Regions from separate parts of the Alteromonas sp. PRIM-21 genome, predicted to be linked through region 3. Evidence: predicted binding sites of a transcription regulator. Region 3 holds the regulator's gene; each other region holds the start of a gene.

Region 1 (6,514 bases), on a different contig from region 3:
TGTTGCAATGTACTTCTTGGTAAAGTGTGATGGGCCTTCCTTTCAGAGATACTGCCGCGCGTAAAAGAAAATGCGCTTTACGGTCGTCTAAATCTGACCAATCTATTGAGATAACAGGGCGTGTTGTGTTGCCGCAAAATAGTTGGCATATAGATGCATAGATGAGCGGTGTTTCACTTAGTAAATGCGGATTTGAGAGCAAGCGGTCTGCACGTTTAATCCTATGTTTTTCAAAGGCTTTAGTGTTTATCCCTCGACCTATGCTGGTTACGGTTGCAGCGCTTCCATTAAGCAGACTTTTGACGCACGCCGTGACCGCATTTAGACGAGTTTTATGCATATTGTAGCTGACAAGCGTAACGACTTTGTTCACAATAGATAGGGCATTCATGGCTGTTTGGTCTCGGTGAAGTTTGGCGATTGATCTGATCACCAAACGTCATGAATGTTCCTGTCTTTTTTATCTCACTGATATCATTAGTTTATTTGTGGGGATACCTCAGACTCTGACCCCAAAACTTGTTACTTATTGAAGCTTTAATGTGCATTTAAACTTATGTAAAAATCAGTAATATCAATTAGATAAGAAATAATTGTAAAAAAATTAATTTTTTGTGAAATAACCTTTAAGCCCATAAGGTCTTTTAAAGTACACGTGCTTACTGTACGTCAAACATGACTAATATTATTGAGGGTACATCAATGAAACAAATTAAAAAATCATCAGTAGCTACAGCTTTGGGTGCAGTTGTAATTGGCTCTTTGGCGTCAACAGTTGCAGTAGCAGACGTTAATCCATTTGGTATACAGGCACTAGAATCTGGCTACAGCCAATTCGCTGCAGAAGGCAAGTGTGGTGAAGGTAAATGCGGCGGCGACAAGAAAGCTGAAAAAGAAGGCAAGTGCGGCGAAGGTAAATGTGGCGGCGACAAGAAAGCTGAAAAAGAAGGCAAGTGCGGCGAAGGTAAATGTGGCGGCGACAAGAAAGCTGAAAAAGAAGGCAAGTGTGGCGAAGGTAAATGTGGCGGCGACAAGAAAGCTGGTAAAGAAGGCAAGTGCGGTGAAGGCAAATGCGGCAGCATGTAATTGCCACTCAAAAAACATTGTGTAGCTTATTATAAAGTAATGAAACGCTACACGAGTTACGTTTAGTAAAAATGGCTGTCGAATGATGGCCATTTCTGTCTTATAACGTAAGTTGATATTATGTAATCCCATGAGGTAGAAGGGGGAAATATGAAAGACATCTATGGCGCTGGCTTAGGCTTTCGTAGGGAAATGCTAAAAGAGCTATTACCCACGTTGCCATCGGAGGTTGATTTCTGGGAAGTTGCACCTGAAAACTGGATCCCACTTGGTGGAAAGTACCAAAATCAATTTCAGCAAGCATCTTCACAAGCTTCTTTTACCACCCATGGTTTATCTTTGTCTATCGGAAGTAGCGACAAGCTAGACGTTGAGTTCGTAAAAACCGTTAAGCGATTTTTAGATGCTAATAATATTGCATTGTACAGTGAGCACTTAAGCTTTTGTTCTGGTAACGGTCATATGTACGATCTAATGCCAATTCCTTTTACTGAACAAGCTATTAAGCACGTTGTGTCTCGCATTGTTCAAGTTCAAGATATTATTGAGCGGCCACTGGTTTTAGAGAATGTCTCTTATTACATTGCACCCGGTCAGGAAATGGATGAATTGGAATTCACTACAAATATATTAAAAGAGTCAGGATGCCAAATGCTTCTTGATGTAAATAACGTGTACGTGAACAGCATTAACCACAAATATGACGCAAAATCATTTATCAACGGCCTTCCTTCTGAAAAAATTGTTTATGGGCATATTGCGGGTCACTATGACGAAGCTGAGGATCTAAAGGTTGATACACACGGCGCAGATGTCATCGAGCCAGTATGGGATTTATTAGAGCACGCCTACCTTACTCATGGAGTGTTTCCCACTTTGTTAGAACGTGACTTTAATATTCCTCCTTTGCGCGAGTTATTGTCAGAAGTAAGGAAGATTAAGCAGATTCAGACAAAGTGCGGAGTTATTAGAGAATCAGTCGTAAATGGAAGTGTCGCATGACGCAATCATTTCAGCGCACCCAAAAATCGTTCGTCGAGGCGATAAAAGATCCACAAACTTATCGAGACACTGACAGAGATAACGCCCGTCGAATGAAAATCTATCAGTCTTTATTTTTTAATAATATAGATAACTTCGTTAGTACAGGCTTCCCAGTTCTAAAATCTATCGTATTAAAATTGTACGGGGAGAAAGGGTGGGAGAGTGTTGTGCGTCAGTTTTTTATTGAGCACGAATGCCGATCGCCTTATTTTGCAGAAATCAGTAAAGAGTTCGTTGAGTACTTATCAACAGCACCGTCTTTTGGGTTGGATTTGCCTGATTTTATCGCAGAACTTGCTCATTATGAATGGTTAGAGCTTGATGTCAGTATAAGAAAAAACGAAGAAGATATTGAGTTCTACACCCAAGATCATGCAGTTAATGCTATAAGAGTTTCGCCGTATGCTTCATTAGCTGCCTATCACTTTGAAGTTCATTTAATTGGTGAGGACTATATTCCTGAGCAACCTGCTCAAGAACAACAGTTCTATGTAGTCTATAGAGATCGCGACTATAACGTACAATTTGCTCATGTTAACCCGGTAACGGCTATTTTAGTCAACACGCTGGAGCAAAGTGAGCAGGGAATGAAAATAGAACAATTATCCAAGTCTTTATGTCAACAACTTCCTCAAATACCCTCGAATGTGCTTGTAAATGGCATGAACCAAACCCTCATGGATATGCTTCAAAAAGGGATATTTCTTCCTGTACGCTAGCTAAAAAAGAGTATTTAACTGCTTTATATTAAACTTTCGCCAGGATCTGTATTGAAAGTGAGCGATCAGTCACATTAGCGCTGTCAATCGAGCTTGCTTTCGATTAACATTTAGCACCATTTTTTTGTTCACAAAAATTGTTTAGGTAGTGCAAATGGCTAACAATTCAGATTTCAAAGAAGTCTATAACAAGTGGTACTTTCTAGCTTCGCTAGTAACTTTAATTGCGTTCCCGTTGATGCATATCATCGCCGGCTGGTTCACCTTCTGGTTATAACGCAGACATTCAAGGCAAAATTGTGACTGCAGAATATATTAAATCAGTAGTGAAAACCGTACCTGACTATCCTAAGCCAGGTATTTTATTTAGAGATGTGACCAGCGTTTTAGAAGATCACAAAGCATTCAGTAGCTGTATCTCTTTACTTGTAGAAAAGTATCAAGGTATGGGCTTCACCAAAATTGCGGGTACTGAAGCGCGCGGATTCCTATTTGGTGCGCCATTGGCCATCGAAATGGGCATTGGTTTCGTTCCAGTAAGAAAACCCAACAAACTTCCTCGTGAAGTAGTAAGTGAGAGCTACGAACTGGAATACGGCATGGATACGTTGGAAATCCATAAAGATGCTATAGAGCCAGGCGATAAAGTCCTTCTTATTGATGATCTACTTGCAACTGGCGGCACTATAGCTGCATCTGCAAAGCTAATTCGTTCTCTAGGTGGCGAAATCAACCACGCAGGGTTCATCATTAATCTTCCCGATTTAGGCGGCGAGCAAAAATTGAATCAGCTTGATATTGAGAGTTATTCAATTTGTGAATTTGAAGGCGAATAATCGCTGTAAAGCATAATTAGCAAAAGGCGAAATACGTAATAATGAGTTATCAGGTACTAGCAAGGAAGTGGAGACCAGGCAAGTTCAGTGAACTTGTAGGTCAGGAACATGTCGTCTCTGCCATTTCAAACGCTTTAGATAACGACCGTTTACACCACGCATACCTTTTTACCGGTACGCGAGGTGTGGGCAAAACCACGATTGCGCGTATTTTTTCAAAAAGTCTTAACTGCGAAGAAGGGCAAGGGGCAAACCCTTGCGGTCAATGTAACACCTGCAAAGAGATAGAACAGGGCAACTACGTTGATTTATTAGAGATTGACGCAGCATCAAGAACCAAAGTCGAGGATACTCGCGAACTTCTTGACAACGTGCAATACAAGCCTACTCGCGGACGCTATAAAGTGTACCTTATTGATGAGGTACACATGCTTTCAAAACACAGCTTTAATGCGCTGTTGAAAACGTTAGAAGAGCCACCTCCACACGTCAAGTTCTTACTAGCGACCACTGATCCACAGAAGCTTCCCATAACCATTTTATCCCGTTGCTTGCAGTTCAATTTGAAAGCGATGTCTCGGGAGCAGATTGTTGGACAGCTTAAGCATATTTTAGAGCATGAACAGCTGTCATTTGAACAACAGGCACTCGCGCTTTTAGCTAGAGCGGCTCAGGGCAGTATGCGTGATGCGCTAAGTTTAACGGACCAAGCGATTGCGCAAGGCGGAAATCAAGTTCTGGCATCGGTGGTAACCGATATGCTTGGGTTGATGGACAAGAACCAGTTGCTTAAAGTAGTACACGCTGTGGTAAACAAAAGCCCGGCTGAGGTGTTGCAGCTGGTGAATGATATCGCAGAGCAAGCACCAGATTATGACAACGTACACAGCGAGTTGGCTAGCCTACTGCACCAAATAGCATTAACGCAATGGGTGCCAGAAGCATGTAAGTTAGAAACCACGTCTGCCAAAGCGATATTTCAATTAGCCAAAACTATTCCGGCAGAGCAAGTGCAGCTACTCTATCAAATTGCACTTCAAGGCAGAAAAGACTTACCTTTTGCGGCAGATGGCAAAAGCGCTTTTGAAATGACGTTAATGCGTATGATGTCGTTTGCGCCAAATATTCCCATTGAACATACACCAAATGAGATTGAAAGTGGGAGGAGTGAGCATAGTTTACCTGTAGATCATGCTTCTTCCAGTGGTGGCCCGGGAAACGTCGGTAAGCAGGAGGAAGCGCCGCTAAGCGAAACTTCTGCAAACAACGTGCAGGAGAAGGCTCCGTCAACACCACAAACAGAATCTACTTCGGCTCTGTCATTAGAAATTACGCCATCTAACCCAGAGGCACCTGCTGCATCTGTAATTGAAAAAGAGCCGCAAGAACAGCCTCAATCGACGTCTCAATTTGAGCCACGGCAAGAGCAGGAATATGCCGTTGTTGATGAAAGCAAGTTGCGTGAAGACAATACTCAGTCGACGTCGCCCTCTGTAGCGTCGGGTACAACGTCAACTCAAACAGCAGCGCTTGAGCGTGATGCTGAACATGATGATGAATCCGTAAAGTTACCACCAACTTCGTCTATTGAAGAACTACCCGTAGAAAACACCGCGGTTCAAACAGAAAGCGTTGCCGCAGAGCTTGAACCAACGCCAAACGAAGTCAGCGCGCCCCATAGTGAAGCAGCGCAACATTTCGATGGACCTCCGTTAGATGCGTACATGGACGGTATGCCACCTCCGTCAGAAGATGAAAGCTCCTTAGGTTTTGAAGGTTTTCAAAGCGCTGAGGGTTTTCATAACGCTGAGGGCTCCTATGACGCTGAGGGCTCTTATGACGCTGAGGGCTCTCATAACGCTAAAGGCTCTGATAAAAACAGCGAGTCATTGGCGCACGAGAACGAAGCGTCCTCATTAACCGCCGAAGAGCAGCTTACTTCTACGGCTGATATGTTGGCGCTTCGTCAAAAGTTAAAGCAGAGAAAAGCTCAAGACGCTGATGCAAAGAGCAACAGTGTAGCCGATGCTAAATCTGAAAGTGCAAGTGATATTCAAGCGCGTTTTACCAGAAGTAAGGCTGAGGCTTTGAGTACTGCACAAACTGCACATGGAATTAACAGGGGGAGCGATACTAGTGCAGGGCAGCCTAGCGCAGATAACGAAATCAAGAGTGGTAATGTAAACCCCGTTGGGAATGAGGACAGCCGTGAGTTGCAAGATCATAGCCCAGGGCTTATAGATAGCGGCTCAGAACAAAAAGATAGTACCACTGCACGCGGTGCCGCATCTCGACTAGAAAGTGCAGATTCAGGTTCGGCTTTAGATAGTACTCATGCACATTCTGCTGACACTTTGCGAACTAGCGATGCAGAAACGAGCCACTCTAGCGAAAACGATACGAGCGATTTCTCTCTAGATGAGTTTGAAGAGGATATGCCTTTTTCAATTGATGAGGCTGTCGCTCAGCCAATTACAGCGCCGTCTACAGAAGATATGCCTCCTTGGGCTAGCGATTACGATCAGCAGCCCCCTCAACATGTTGAAGGTAATAACTATGCTGAAGCGCCCTCTAACAGCAGCTCGAATTACGAAAGTGCACCAGATCAGATGGAAAGTGCTGGAGATCGCTCTTTTACGCATGAAGCGTTAAACTTCGATACGCCGAGAAGCAGTACCTATCACGGGCAATTAAAAGCCTATTTAAATGACGGAAGCAAGCTAACTCACGCAAGCCAGATCGATGAGTGGAGCAACCTAGTTGAGCAAATGCCAGTTGCCGGCCTACTTAAACAATTGGTGCTACACGCATCATTTTCTCGAGACGGCA
Region 2 (6,514 bases), on a different contig from region 3:
GGAAGATCTTTTGTTCGAAGAACCAGATGGCGTGCTGCATTAATGCAGTCGTAGTCACTGGTACTTAAATCTTTACTTACAAAATGCGCTGTGAAATTACAGCGCGTTAAGGCCTTAACGTCTAATACATGTCTAAAATAGACCACTCACTTTTTTCAGCGCACGAGCATGCTCTAGATGATAATTTCGGAGACTGCCCCGAGTGCGGCAAGCCCCTTCATATAAAGAACAGTAAATCAGGCCCGTTCCTTGGGTGTACGGGCTACCCTGAATGCAACTTCAGTAAGCCGCTTCACGATAAACAAACCACTATTCTTAAAACCTTAGATGGTATAGCTTGCCCCGAATGTTCTTCTGACCTTGCTATAAAAAAGGGGCGGTTTGGTATGTTTATTGGCTGTACAAATTTCCCTACGTGCCATCACATAGAGCCCATTAAAGAAAAAGAAGACACCTTGGTAGATTGCCCAAAATGTAAGAAAGGGCATTTGATCTCGCGTACTAATAAATACGGTAAACAGTTTTTTGCGTGTAATCATTATCCACAATGTCGATATGTGCTAAATTTCACGCCGATAAGTGAAAGCTGCCCAGACTGCGGTTGGGGAGTATTGATAGATAAAAAGGGGCAGCTACAGTGCCCTCAGCCTAGTTGTGGCTTTAAAAAGTAGTTATATGATTAACTAAACGAACAACTAAACCAAGAACTATACAAAGAGATCAAAACCATGTCTGATACCCAAAATGGGAACGTGAATACGTTTACACCCGTTGAGGCTAATACATCTGAAGTAGACCCTGTTGTTGCCGCTTTTGAAGCGGGAAGTTTAATCGTTTATCCAACCGAAGCGGTGATGGGCATCGGATGTGACCCAGACAATGAAGCAGCGGTAAATGCGCTGTTAGAGATAAAACAGCGACCAGTAGAAAAGGGCGTTATTTTAATAGCTGCTAATTACAGTCAGCTATTGCCCTATGTTAACGACAATGCCATACAACCACATCGTCGCACCGATATTTTCTCAAGCTGGCCTGGCCCGAACACTTGGCTATTACCTAAGTCGTCATCGGCGCCTGTTTGGTTAACCGGTAAGCATAGTAAAATAGCAGTGCGCGTAACTAATCATCCAGTAGTAGTAGAGCTGTGCAATAAGTTAGGGAAGCCACTTGTTTCTACAAGTGCTAACCTAACCGGTCAACCGCCAGCCACCACTACTGAAGAGGCAAAAGCCGTATTCGCTGATTCCGTTTTCTACGTTGACGGTGCAGTAGGTGGTGCAACTAAACCCAGTACCATTCGCGATGGTGACACAGCAGAGGTAATAAGAGCATGACATCAGCAGAATTACTGGACGGTAAAAATGCCGCTGAAGTAATAGAACAAGTAAAAAGCTATCTACTAGGGCTGCAGGACACAATCTGCCAAACCCTCGAGCTCGCCGACGGAAAAGGTCAGTTTGTCGAAGACAGTTGGCAGCGTGAAGAAGGCGGCGGTGGTCGCTCTCGAGTCTTAAAAAACGGTGCGGTGATTGAGCAAGGCGGCGTTAACTTTTCACACGTGTTTGGCAGCCAAATGCCAGCATCAGCAACGGCAAATCGTCCTGAGCTTGCGGGCAGAAACTTTCAAGCAATGGGCGTATCACTTGTTATCCACCCACATAACCCGTATATCCCGACGTCACACGCAAATGTTCGCTTTTTCATTGCGGAAAAAGAAGGTGAAGCACCTATCTGGTGGTTTGGTGGTGGTTTTGACTTAACGCCGTTTTACCCGTTCAAAGATGACGTTGTGCACTGGCATGATACCGCAAAGAAATTATGTAAGCCGTTTGGCGATGATGTGTACCCTAAGTATAAAAAGTGGTGTGACGATTACTTTTATTTAAAGCATCGCAACGAAACCCGCGGCGTGGGAGGGTTGTTCTTCGATGACCTGAATGAGTTGGGCTTTGAACAGTCATTTGCGTTTATGCAGGCGGTAGGCAATGGCTTTATTGATGCTTACGTTCCTATTGTAGAACGCCGTAAGCAAACCGATTTTGGTGAAAGAGAGCGAGACTTCCAGCTATATCGCCGAGGTCGCTACGTTGAATTCAATCTAGTATTCGACCGCGGTACCCTGTTTGGATTACAAACCGGAGGGCGCACAGAGTCTATTTTAATGTCGATGCCGCCGTTAGCCCGCTGGGAATATTGCTATACGCCCGCACCGGGTAGTGCTGAAGCTAAGTTAACTGATTGGTTAAAACCTACTGACTGGTGAATTTAATTTAGTAAGGTCGCTTTTACCGATTTATCTGACGTCATTAATAACGAAAACGCCGTGCGAGTTGAACACACGGCGTTTTTTGATCTGCATCAAGTCCGAATATCATCTTTGTTTCAGTGAGTTACCAAGCTTGCGCTGGATCAATGTTTCTCTTAACCAAGGGCGTAAAGTAGCGCCATCTTAGTTAAACACAAAAGAGACACATCATGCGCAAACACTTTTTATCTGCATCTGCACTTTGTCTTACAATTGCTGCACTTTCACCTCTAGCTAGCGCTCATCAACAGGGCGATTGGATTGTCCGTGGCGGTCTAACTACCGTTGCTCCTGACGAATCTACTTCTAACATTGTCGCTGGTGGAACAGACCTCGGTGTTGCCCTTAATATTGATAATGATACCCAGCTAGGTTTGAACGTTGCGTACTTTATTACCGATAATATTAATATCGAGCTGCTTGCAGCAACGCCTTTTAAGCACGACGTGAACTTTTCTGTTGCAGACCCTCTTGGTACAGGGAACCAGCTTGGTGAAGTGACGCACCTTCCTCCTACATTAACCGCAAACTATTACTTCAACGACGCAAGCTCTGCATTTCAGCCGTACATTGGTGCAGGTATCAACTATACCTTTATCTTTGACGAAGAGTTTACGGGCGCAAATGAAACTGCGGGCTTAAGCGACCTATCGCTTGATAACTCATTTGGTGTATCGGCTCAGGTTGGTATGGACTATCAAATAGATACTAAGTGGCATGTGAACGCATCGGTTCGTTACATAGATATTGATACAGAAGCCACCTTCAAAGTGGGCGATGCTGCTGGAAAGGTTAGTGATATTGAAATAGACCCTTGGGTGTACACGATATCGGTAGGCTATACCTTCTAAGGCCTAAACCTAACAGTTGAAGCTTTCACAATTGCACTACTTTATACGCCACGAAGAGCGTAGACAGTAACAGGGGACTTGCGCGTTAAAAGGTTATTCCTTTCAACGCGCTTTTTTATTTTGTATTCACCATGTGATTGGCAAGTTGATCAAGTGCATCAAGTAACTGTTGAGCTAAAGCGATATCTTCTACCGTTTTAAACATGGCTTTGCGCATACAATACATCCACTGCGCCTTTAACTCTGGTGTTACTGTGTAGGGAAGGTGGCGTGCACGCAAACGGGGGGGGCCAAATTGCTGCTGATAATCGTCAGGACCACCCAGCCATAAACTCAAATATAAAAAGAATACATGACGAATTCTGTCTAATGGCTGAGGGTGAATAGCAAGTAGTTCATTTGCAAGTGGATCGGTCTCCATAATGTCATAAAACGTATTTGCTAATTCTCGTACTTTCTCCTCTCCACCTATACGCTCATATGGTGTACTCTGCGAAGCACGACTATCGCTTTTCTTCTTTATATTAAATAAGTCTCGTATTCCCATGAAAAAATTCGCTGTATTCGGAAATCCTATTGCACAGAGTTTATCACCAACTATTCATCAAATGTTTGCTGATCAAGTTGGAGAAAAGATTTCTTATGAAAAGATACTTGCGCCTGAAGATGGTTTTGTTGAAGCGGCCAAAGCGTTTTTAGCTCAAGAAAACGCTGTAGGCTGCAATGTCACCATGCCTTTTAAGCTTGATGCCTTTAACTTAGCACAAGTAGATGACCAAGCAGCTAAAGATGCACAAGCTGTTAATACGTTAATGAATAGTGACACTGGTGAACTATTAGGGTTCAACACAGACGGTGTTGGACTAGTAAATGATTTACTAAATAGTGGCGTGAAAATTAAAGATAAACGCGTATTGCTTATCGGTGCCGGCGGTGCAGCCCGTGGTGTTATTTCTCCGTTATTAAAAGCGGGCGCTGCTTCACTGACTATTGCGAACAGAACGAAAGCAAAAGCTGACGAAGTCGCAAGCGCCGCGTCTAACGCAAAAGTGCAGGTGGTGCCTCTTGAAGATATCGCATCGATAGCACCTCATATTATTATCAATTCAACAGCCGCTAGTTTAAATAATGAGTTGCCGTGTAGTTTGAACGATGGTGTTTTACAACACTGTGAAGTGGTTTACGACATGGTTTATAAAAACTCGCCTACGCGCTTTATGAGAGATGCGGCTGAGCTAGGTGTTAATACGCAAATAGATGGGTTAGGGATGCTAGTTGAGCAAGCTGCCGAAGCATTCTATATATGGACACAAAAGCGACCTGATACCTCGGACATTGTGAAACAGGTTAGAGATATTGTTGAGCAAAGTGAGAAGCGAAACTAGTTCGCTTCTTCTAGGTACTCATCTTTTAATACTACATAGTTCACGGCTGACTGTTTTAGAAATGCCATTTCAGCGTCGTTGAGTGGCCTTTTCTTTTGCATGGGGTTTCCTACATAAAGAAATCCGCTCTCTAATCTTTTGTTTGGCGGTACTAATGTACCTGCGCCAATGAACACATCGTCTTCAACAACGACACCATCCATTACAATAGCGCCCATACCGACCAGAATACGATTACCTAATTGGCAGCCATGCAGCATACACTTGTGCCCAATGGTAACGTCGTCACCAATAATAAGTGGAAACCCATCAGGGTTTTTCTCTGATTTACGGGTAACGTGCAAAACACTGCCGTCTTGTATATTACTGCGAGCGCCAATACGAATCTTGTTCACGTCACCGCGTGCAGCAACCAATGGCCAAATACTGGCATCATCTTTTAATACTACATCACCGACTATTCTTGCCGAGTCATCAATATAGACATTCTTTCCTAAAGTAGGTGAGACACCTTTAAAACTATCAATTGGTTTATGCATTGGCGCAACTCTTATTTATTACTGTTTTACTGTGATGATTCTTCTATTCCTACACGTGCCTTTATTACTTTATTCTTTTTAGTATCTTCACGTATCGCTTTGCTTCTCTGTAGCATTTCAGGCGTAACATATCCGCGTTTATGGTCAAGGTGTATGCACACAGCTGAATAACGTATGCGTTTAGCTTTTAGGCCATAGTTAACTAATCGGTCGCCAAATTCGCAATCTTGACCACCATATTGCATAGTTTCCTCAAAACCGTTTACTGCCAGAATGTGCTCTTTGTAACATGAAGCGCTATGTCCATTCCAAGTCGGGCGAGCCGGGCTTATCTTATTTAAAAACTCTGCCCAGGCTCCTCTTGCAGTGAGCTTCATCGTTTTATGCGTCTTTTTTAAACCTTTACTAACTAACCAATCCACATTGAATGCTCGCTGACTTACGATATCCTCACGTGTGATTGCTTTACTTACACTCATGGGTAATTTGAAATACCCACCAGAAAGATAGGTATTTTTCTCTGATAGTCTTAGATGTTGCTCTACAAAGTCGTTTCGAGGAATGCAGTCGCCATCTGTGAAAATTAAGTATTCGCCCTCAGAGGCTACAATAGCTTTATTAAGAATACGGCACTTTTGGAAACCATCGTCTTCTTGCCAGACGTGTTTGATAGGTATATCTGTTTCTTGCTTGAGACGTTGGATAAGTGCTTTAGTGTCTTCACGAGAGCCGTCGTCCGCAATAACAATTTCGAAGTTATCTGCGGTTTGTTCGAAGAAACCCCATAGTACTTTCTCTAACCACGCGGGTGAATTATAAGTTGTAAAAATGACGCTCGTTTTCATAATGCGTGATAGACCTCTATATAGTGTAGTTAAGCAATATTGATAATACGTATCCAACTCCCCGCTAACAGATGCTTATATACTGACAAAATTGAAAGCAAGTATCGGCAGGTTATTTCCCGTAGTTTATCTAAGTGTAGAGAGTAATGACACTGTCGCTGTTAATCACTATGAATCATATTATTGGTTAAAAAGGATTGTGGCATGCGTATGGAGTTATTCTTTTTAATTAACTTAAAACTAATGTGAGTATCCGAACAAACATATATAACGGTTCGATAAATACGTTCTTATAGCTTAATAGATACAAGTGGTTTAGTTTGAGGGCTTTAAATTGTTTAAATAAAGCGCATGTTGAGGGTAATTTAAGCGTTCAAAGCCAATATGACACTTTTTTTAAAATAAGTGTTGACGTGAGCGCTCATTTCCCTAAAATGCGCATCCGCTTCGGGGGAAAAGCAAAACAGCAACCCTCCTAAAGTAAGTCTCTACTACCTATATAGGCCAGTAAAGACGGGAGTTTAGAAGAAACGCTTCAGAAAATAAATTTTCAAAAAGTGTTGACAACGAAAACTTCCAGCGTATAATG
Region 3 (6,514 bases):
GAAAATCGGCGTTAAGATTAACTGCAATTACAAAGTCTGCGCCTAGCTGTCGACACAGGTTAACCGGTACAGGGTTAACAACTGCGCCATCTACTAACCAGCGATCACCATGTGCCACGGGCGTAAAAAGTGCCGGAATAGCGCAAGATGCTTGAATGGTGTCGCCAATAGGACCTGAATTAAATACCACTTCACGTCCTGTATATAGGTCAGTCGCCACTGTTGCAAAGGGCTTAAGCATTTCTTCATACGAGGAAACACAAAACTCGCTAGCAAGCTTGTCAAAAACTTTTTGTCCGCTAGCAATGCCGCCTCGCCTGAGCCCTACACCCATAAGCGCGAGCACCTGCCAGTCGCTAAGCGAACAGGCCCATTCTTTTAAACCTTCTAGCTTGCCACTTGCGTAGGCAGCGCCAACATAAGCACCGATCGAGCAACCAGCTACAACGTCAATTTTAACGCCAAGCTTTTCCAACGCTTCAATTATACCAATGTGAGTCCAGCCCCTTGCGGCACCGGCACCTAACGCAAGTCCAATTTTCATTTACTTTGGTTCCATAATATTTACTACCTCGATAGCGTTATCTTCATCGCTAAGATCTGCACTATTTTCTGTAGTAAAAGAAGGTTCATCAAATCCGATATCACCATCTGCAACGGGGCCGTCTTGGGTGGCAATAGACTTAAAGTCATAAAGGTTACTGTCTACAAGGTGTGAAGGGGCCACGTTTTGAAGCGCGCGGAACATTGATTCAATACGACCTGGGAAACGGCGGTTCCAGTCTTGAAGCATTGCTTTGATATTCTGACGCTGTAGATTTTCCTGTGAACCACAAAGGTTACACGGAATTATTGGGAACTCAGCGGCTTGTGAATATTTCAAAATGTCCTTTTCGCTACAGTAAGCTAGTGGGCGAATAACAATATGTTCACCGTTATCGCTGACCAGTTTTGGTGGCATAGATTTTAGCTTACCACCATGAAACATATTTAAGAAAAAAGTTTCTAGCATGTCGTCACGATGGTGACCTAATGCAATTTTAGTCGCGCCTAACTCTTTCGCTGTACGGTACAAAATACCACGACGCAAACGAGAACAAAGCGAACAGGTCGTTTTCCCTTCAGGAATTTTGTCTTTAACAATAGAGTAGGTGTCTTCTTCTACAATCTTGTAGTCAACGCCAATGCTGTCTAAGTACTCGGGTAAGATATGTTCGGGAAAACCAGGTTGCTTTTGGTCAAGATTTACCGCAACAATATCAAAATGAATAGGCGCAATCTTCTTTAAAAACAATAGAATATCAAGCATGGTATAGCTGTCTTTACCGCCAGATAAACACACCATGACTTTGTCGTTGTTTTCAATCATACCGAAATCGCCAATGGCCTTACCCACGTTGCGACGAAGTCGTTTCTGAAGTTTGTTGAAGTTGTACTTTTGCTTACTTTGCGCGGCGTTTAACGTCGGCGCGTCAGCACTGCTTGTGCCTAAACTCATAATTAACTAGCTTGGTTTGTGATAAAGGCGTCATTATACATTAAAGCGCCTTTTCGAGACTATGGCTGAGTGGTTAAATTTATCGAGAAGCGTTAAGTACTGATTAAAGCGTGTGTTATTAATTCGCGTAATTAACCGCTAAATGCGAGTTTTTTTATGAAAAGCGCCCATCGCCGACTCGCCATTTGTCGCCATTAAGTGTCTTGATATTTAAGCGCAATTAAGTCGTTAACTACACGGTTATAGGTGATTCAAATCCATCGGGCTTAATTGCTAATACGTCACAATTCAGTTCATCGATAACGTGTTCGGCAGTATTGCCAATAAGCGCTGCTGAAATACCCACCCGTCCCACGGTACCTATTACAACTAACTCTGCATCCAGTGTTTTTGCTACTTGTGGGATAACTTTTTCAGGTAAGCCTTCTTTAACCACACATTTATTATCTGGAATACCGTATTTGAGTGCGTGACTACGCATTTCTTTAATATGATGGTTTTTTACCGCATCGTGATACGTGTCTGGGTCAAACTCCGGCACTTCGATGGCAATGTTGAGTGGTGTTGAAGGGTAGCTGTTGACTAAATTAACGTTACCTTTCAGCAAAGAGGCATAGTCATTCGCGATTAATGTAAGCTTGTCGTTTAGTGCAGCGTGTTCATCATCTTCGCTCCCTACGTTCACTGCAGCAATGATTTCACCGCCTTCTGGCCAATCATGTTCTTTCACGAGTAGTACAGGGCGAGGGCATTTGCGCATTAAGTGCCAGTCCGTAGGTGTAAAGATCACTGACGCAAGGTCGTCATGTTTTTTAGTAGCTTTTACTACTAAGTCAATTTGGTTATTAAGGGCGTAATAAATAATCGACTCATAAGCACGGTTGTTCCACTCAACCACAATATCGGTCTCTGAAAAGCCTTGTTCTTTTAGCTGGGCAGATAGCCATTTGGCGTGTTCTTTTGTAACGGCATCGCGCATTGATTCACGTTCGTCGGGGCTAAGCATGGTTGTCATATCGTAAGACAAATCATATACCACCATCATAGCGGTAACCGTGGCGCCGGTTTTTGATGCAAGTTCATAGGCACGGCTTAGGGCAGGCTGGTTGTCGCGTTCCGCGTCCACCACGGCAAGAATTCGTTTACACTCAATCATAACGTCTCCTCAACTACAAAGCTTCGTATCGCTGTCGACATCGATATTGTTTCAAAACAGTTTATATAAACCATTTACATTAACTATAAACGACATTTAGAAAAACGTGAGTTGTTTTGGATCAAGGCGTAAATAATTCGTTGATAAACTAAAAAGCGCGCATGTAGCGCGCTTAAGATAAAAGAAGAATAAATTAACCGTTACAAACTACGCTAGGGCCATTTAACGCCTCTAGCTTGGTATTTAACCGATCAAAATCCAAAATAGAGATCAATTTTCCGTCTACCTTGATAATGTTTTCCTTCTGAAAACGACTTAATAGACGGCTAATGGTTTCTATCGTTAAGCCTAAATAGTTGCCGATTTCGTTTCGGGTCATAGTTAGGTGAAACTCTCTGTGCGAAAAGCCACGCTCTTCAAAACGCTGGGAAAGGTGTGATATAAAATACAGCAAACGCTCTTCAGCAGTACGCTTGTTTAAAAGCATGATCATGTCGTGATCTTGTTTTATCTCAGCGCTCATAAAGCTCATGATCTGATGGCGTAGTTTGGGAAATTGAACCGACATTTCATCAAGTGTGTCATAAGGCAGTTCACACACCATGGCGGTTTCTAGCGCAGAAGTGTAACTTTGATGCTTACTTTCACGCAGGGCATCAAAACCAATAATATCACCCGGGAAGTGGAAGCCGGTGATTTGCTCTTCACCTTCTTGATTAGTTACAAATGATTTAAAAGAACCTGTTCTTACCGCAAAAAGGGAACGAAATTTATCGCCAGTTTGAATGAGCGTATCGCCTTTATGAAGCGGTTTTTTGCGCTCGATTATATCGTCAAGAGATTCAATTTCTGTTTTGTTTAGTGCAACGGGTAAACACAGGTGACTAAAGCTACAGTTTTGACAGTGAATAGAAAATTGGCTTCCTTTGCTCATAATGCATGCTCTTTTAAAGACCCCACGACAATAATACACCTATTTTTAAACGATTGCGCCATGAATAAGATAGGCTGCATATATGGCCATTATTACTGCGATGAGTTGTCTAACGTGACTGTTTTGAAAACTACTAACAATATACTGACTGCCTGCACTTGCTGCGAGTAGCGTTGGCAAAGTACCTAAACCGAAGAAAAACATCACGGCGGCGCCTTGTACTGCATTGCCAGCAGCCAAAGACCAAGTAAGTGTTGAATACACTAATCCACAAGGTAACCAGCCCCAGATAAACCCATAAGGGATAGCGCTAAAAGGGGTTTTGAACGGTAAAAAACGCTTAGATAGTGGCTGCAGTTTAGAAAACAATCCTTTTCCAGCGCTTTCCAATACCGTTAAACCCGTCCACCATTTACCTAAATAACAGGCTAGCAACAACAGCATAAGGCCGCTAAGCAAAGATAGGGCATAGTTGGCAAGGGGCACGTAGTCGGCGGCTATTTTTCCAAGCGCCCCAGTTAGCGCGCCAGCGATGGTGTAGCTTGCTATACGTCCTATATTGTAGGCTAGGGTATAGGGTAATGCTGAAGCACCTTTTGGTGACACCATTCTTAGCGCTGCCACTATACCACCGCACATGCCCACGCAGTGAACACCGCCAGCTAAGCCGATAAGAAAGGCTGAGAAATAATTAATCCCCTCCATGCGACTCTTGGCTTTTATCTACTTTACTATCCTGAAATTGCTTGCGTTGCTCAGCGAGCTTTTTTTCCTCAGGCGGAAGGTCATCATCAAACAAAATACTGTAACCCTGACGGTCTAAATCTTCAAACTGATTGGTTTTAACCGCCCAGAAGAATATCACAATTGCCACAGCTACTATGATGATCGCGATTGGTATTAAAACGTAAATTATGCTCATACTATTTGCCCAGAAGTCGCGTAGAGTTTGTCACTACTATGATACTGCTTAATGACATTCCAACAACCGCCATCCACGGTGAAAGCAGGCCTGATACGGCGAAGGGTAAGATCAGCACATTGTAACCTAACGACCAACCAATATTTTGTCTTATTTTTTGTTTCACTTGGTGCGAGGTTTTAATTAACTCCGGTACAGAAAGTAGCTGGTCGCCTAGCAATATCACGTCGGCAGCAGTCTTCGCAACATCTGTCGCATTACCTACTGCTATCGCTACATCGGCACTAGCAAGCACTGGCGCGTCATTAATACCATCGCCCATCATCATTACCTTGGAGCCCGATTGCTGCATAGCTTGAACCGCTTCGTATTTCTGTTCTGGGGTAAGACCCCCTTTAGCGGTGGAAATTGGTAAAGGTTTCGTTAGGGAGTCGACGTTTTGCTGTGTATCGCCGCTTAATACAGCTAGGGTATGACTTTTTGCCAATATATCGAGGGTTTCTTGGGTATCGTCACGCAGTGAGTCACGAACTTCAAAAGCCGCCATAATACGGCCTTTGACGGTAAGAAACACATTAGCCGAGGGGTAACCCTCGATAAATGATTGCTGTGATTCGTGAACACTGAATGCTGCTGAGCCCATGCAAAATAGTGTGTCATTAATTTCACCGCTAATTCCACCACCTGGCGTGACCGTAAAATTGGACACTTTGTGTACGGTGTTGCCGTTTGACGTTTTATCACCGCTAACGGTCTTATTATCGCTAAAGGCTTTATCCCCGCTAAAGGCTTTAGCAATAGGGTGCTCAGAGCGAGATTCAAGTGCGCGTGCAATGGAAAACGCGCTGTCGCTGTCTACGCCGTCAGCATACCAGGCGTTTGATATAGTGAACTTACCTTGTGTAAGCGTACCGGTTTTGTCGAGCGCGATAGTGTCAATGCCAGTTATTTGCTCAAGAGCATCGGCTCGCTTTAGCAAAATGCCTTGTCTGTTTAATTTCGCCATAGCGCAAGTGAGCGCTGATGGTGTGGCTAACCCTAAGGCGCAAGGGCAGGTTGCTACTAGCACCGAAATGGTGATCCAAAATGCATCAACACTGCCGTTATAGGCCCAAAAGGTGTAGGTTAACGCTGAAATCAGCAGTACCGCAGTTACAAAATATCGAGAAAAATTATCGGCTATTTGCGCGGCCTTGGGTTTGCTGGCCATCGCACTTGCTTGAAGCCTCACAATTTGATTTACCAGCGCATTTTTAAGTGTTTGCGTAACAGTAATGGTAAGGCTGCCATCCTGACATACGGTACCACCATATACAACGCTGTTGTTTGTCTTGCGCACAGGGTTAAATTCACCCGTTAGCATAGACTCATCAACCGCAGCGTTACCTTCTGTTACCAGCCCATCAATGGGAATTGTCTCACCGGGCTTAACTAGCACTACATCGTTCACCTTTAGTTGCTTTGCTAAGCATTCAGTAACGCTGCCATCTGGCATTATTTTAGTCGCTGACACAGGAACATACTGCATCATATTGGCAGAAATCTGCGCCGCTCTGTGTCGACTGCGATGTTCTAAGAATCGGCTAAGCAACAGCAGAAAAATGAACATACAAATGGATTCGAAATACACTTCGCCTTGTTCTAGCATGGTAGAGCGAATACCGGCAATATAGGTACCAAATATGGCAAGCGTAACAGGTACATCCATATTAACTGTTCGTGCGCTTAGCGCTTTAGCTGCACCGACATAGAAGGTGCTTCCAGAATACAGTACAACCGGGGTGGTGAGTGTAAGGGCAACCCAGTAAAAATACTGGCGTGTTTCTAATTCGATGGCGCCAAACCAATCAAAATAAAGACCTGTCATCAGCATCATAACCTGCATGGTCATAATACCTGCTAGCCCTAACTTCTTAAGGAAGGTTTTTTGCTCGCGTTTATAACTGGCTTCGTGCTCATCAGGGTGAAATGGAGAGCCAATATAGCCGATGCGTTTCAGCGTAG

Evidence for each region. Region 3 encodes FNR, which switches genes on or off when oxygen is low (the NO sensors DNR and NnrR bind a similar motif). Its sites were predicted from a motif close to TTGATCTAGATCAA; they were not measured.
Region 1: the regulator FNR is predicted to act here: its motif matches at 3,085-3,098, upstream of apt (adenine phosphoribosyltransferase).
Region 2: the regulator FNR is predicted to act here: its motif matches at 2,349-2,362, upstream of IW644_RS12070 (OmpW family outer membrane protein).

What each region holds. Positions count from the first base shown of each region.
Region 1 covers NZ_JADOEK010000007.1:1,495-8,008, forward strand. Annotated here, with positions in the region: gene IW644_RS11135 (IS4 family transposase) at 1-433, opposite strand, end outside; gene IW644_RS11140 (HvfA family oxazolone/thioamide-modified RiPP metallophore) at 703-1,086, shown strand; gene IW644_RS11145 (HvfB family MNIO-type RiPP peptide maturase) at 1,237-2,088, shown strand; gene IW644_RS11150 (HvfC family RiPP maturation protein) at 2,085-2,849, shown strand; gene apt (adenine phosphoribosyltransferase) at 3,149-3,685, shown strand; gene dnaX (DNA polymerase III subunit gamma/tau) at 3,727-6,514, shown strand, end outside.
Region 2 covers NZ_JADOEK010000008.1:208-6,721, reverse strand. Annotated here, with positions in the region: gene IW644_RS12090 (DUF494 family protein) at 1-43, shown strand, start outside; gene IW644_RS12085 (DNA topoisomerase family protein) at 129-671, shown strand; gene IW644_RS12080 (Sua5/YciO/YrdC/YwlC family protein) at 729-1,334, shown strand; gene hemF (oxygen-dependent coproporphyrinogen oxidase) at 1,331-2,263, shown strand; gene IW644_RS12070 (OmpW family outer membrane protein) at 2,476-3,156, shown strand; gene IW644_RS12065 (group II truncated hemoglobin) at 3,272-3,703, opposite strand; gene aroE (shikimate dehydrogenase) at 3,702-4,541, shown strand; gene IW644_RS12055 (gamma carbonic anhydrase family protein) at 4,538-5,080, opposite strand; gene IW644_RS12050 (glycosyltransferase family 2 protein) at 5,107-5,925, opposite strand.
Region 3 covers NZ_JADOEK010000003.1:112,108-118,621, forward strand. Annotated here, with positions in the region: gene IW644_RS07165 (patatin-like phospholipase family protein) at 1-544, opposite strand, end outside; gene ttcA (tRNA 2-thiocytidine(32) synthetase TtcA) at 545-1,498, opposite strand; gene uspE (universal stress protein UspE) at 1,731-2,654, opposite strand; gene fnr (fumarate/nitrate reduction transcriptional regulator Fnr) at 2,848-3,588, opposite strand; gene IW644_RS07185 (sulfite exporter TauE/SafE family protein) at 3,634-4,293, opposite strand; gene ccoS (cbb3-type cytochrome oxidase assembly protein CcoS) at 4,280-4,510, opposite strand; gene IW644_RS07195 (heavy metal translocating P-type ATPase) at 4,512-6,514, opposite strand, start outside.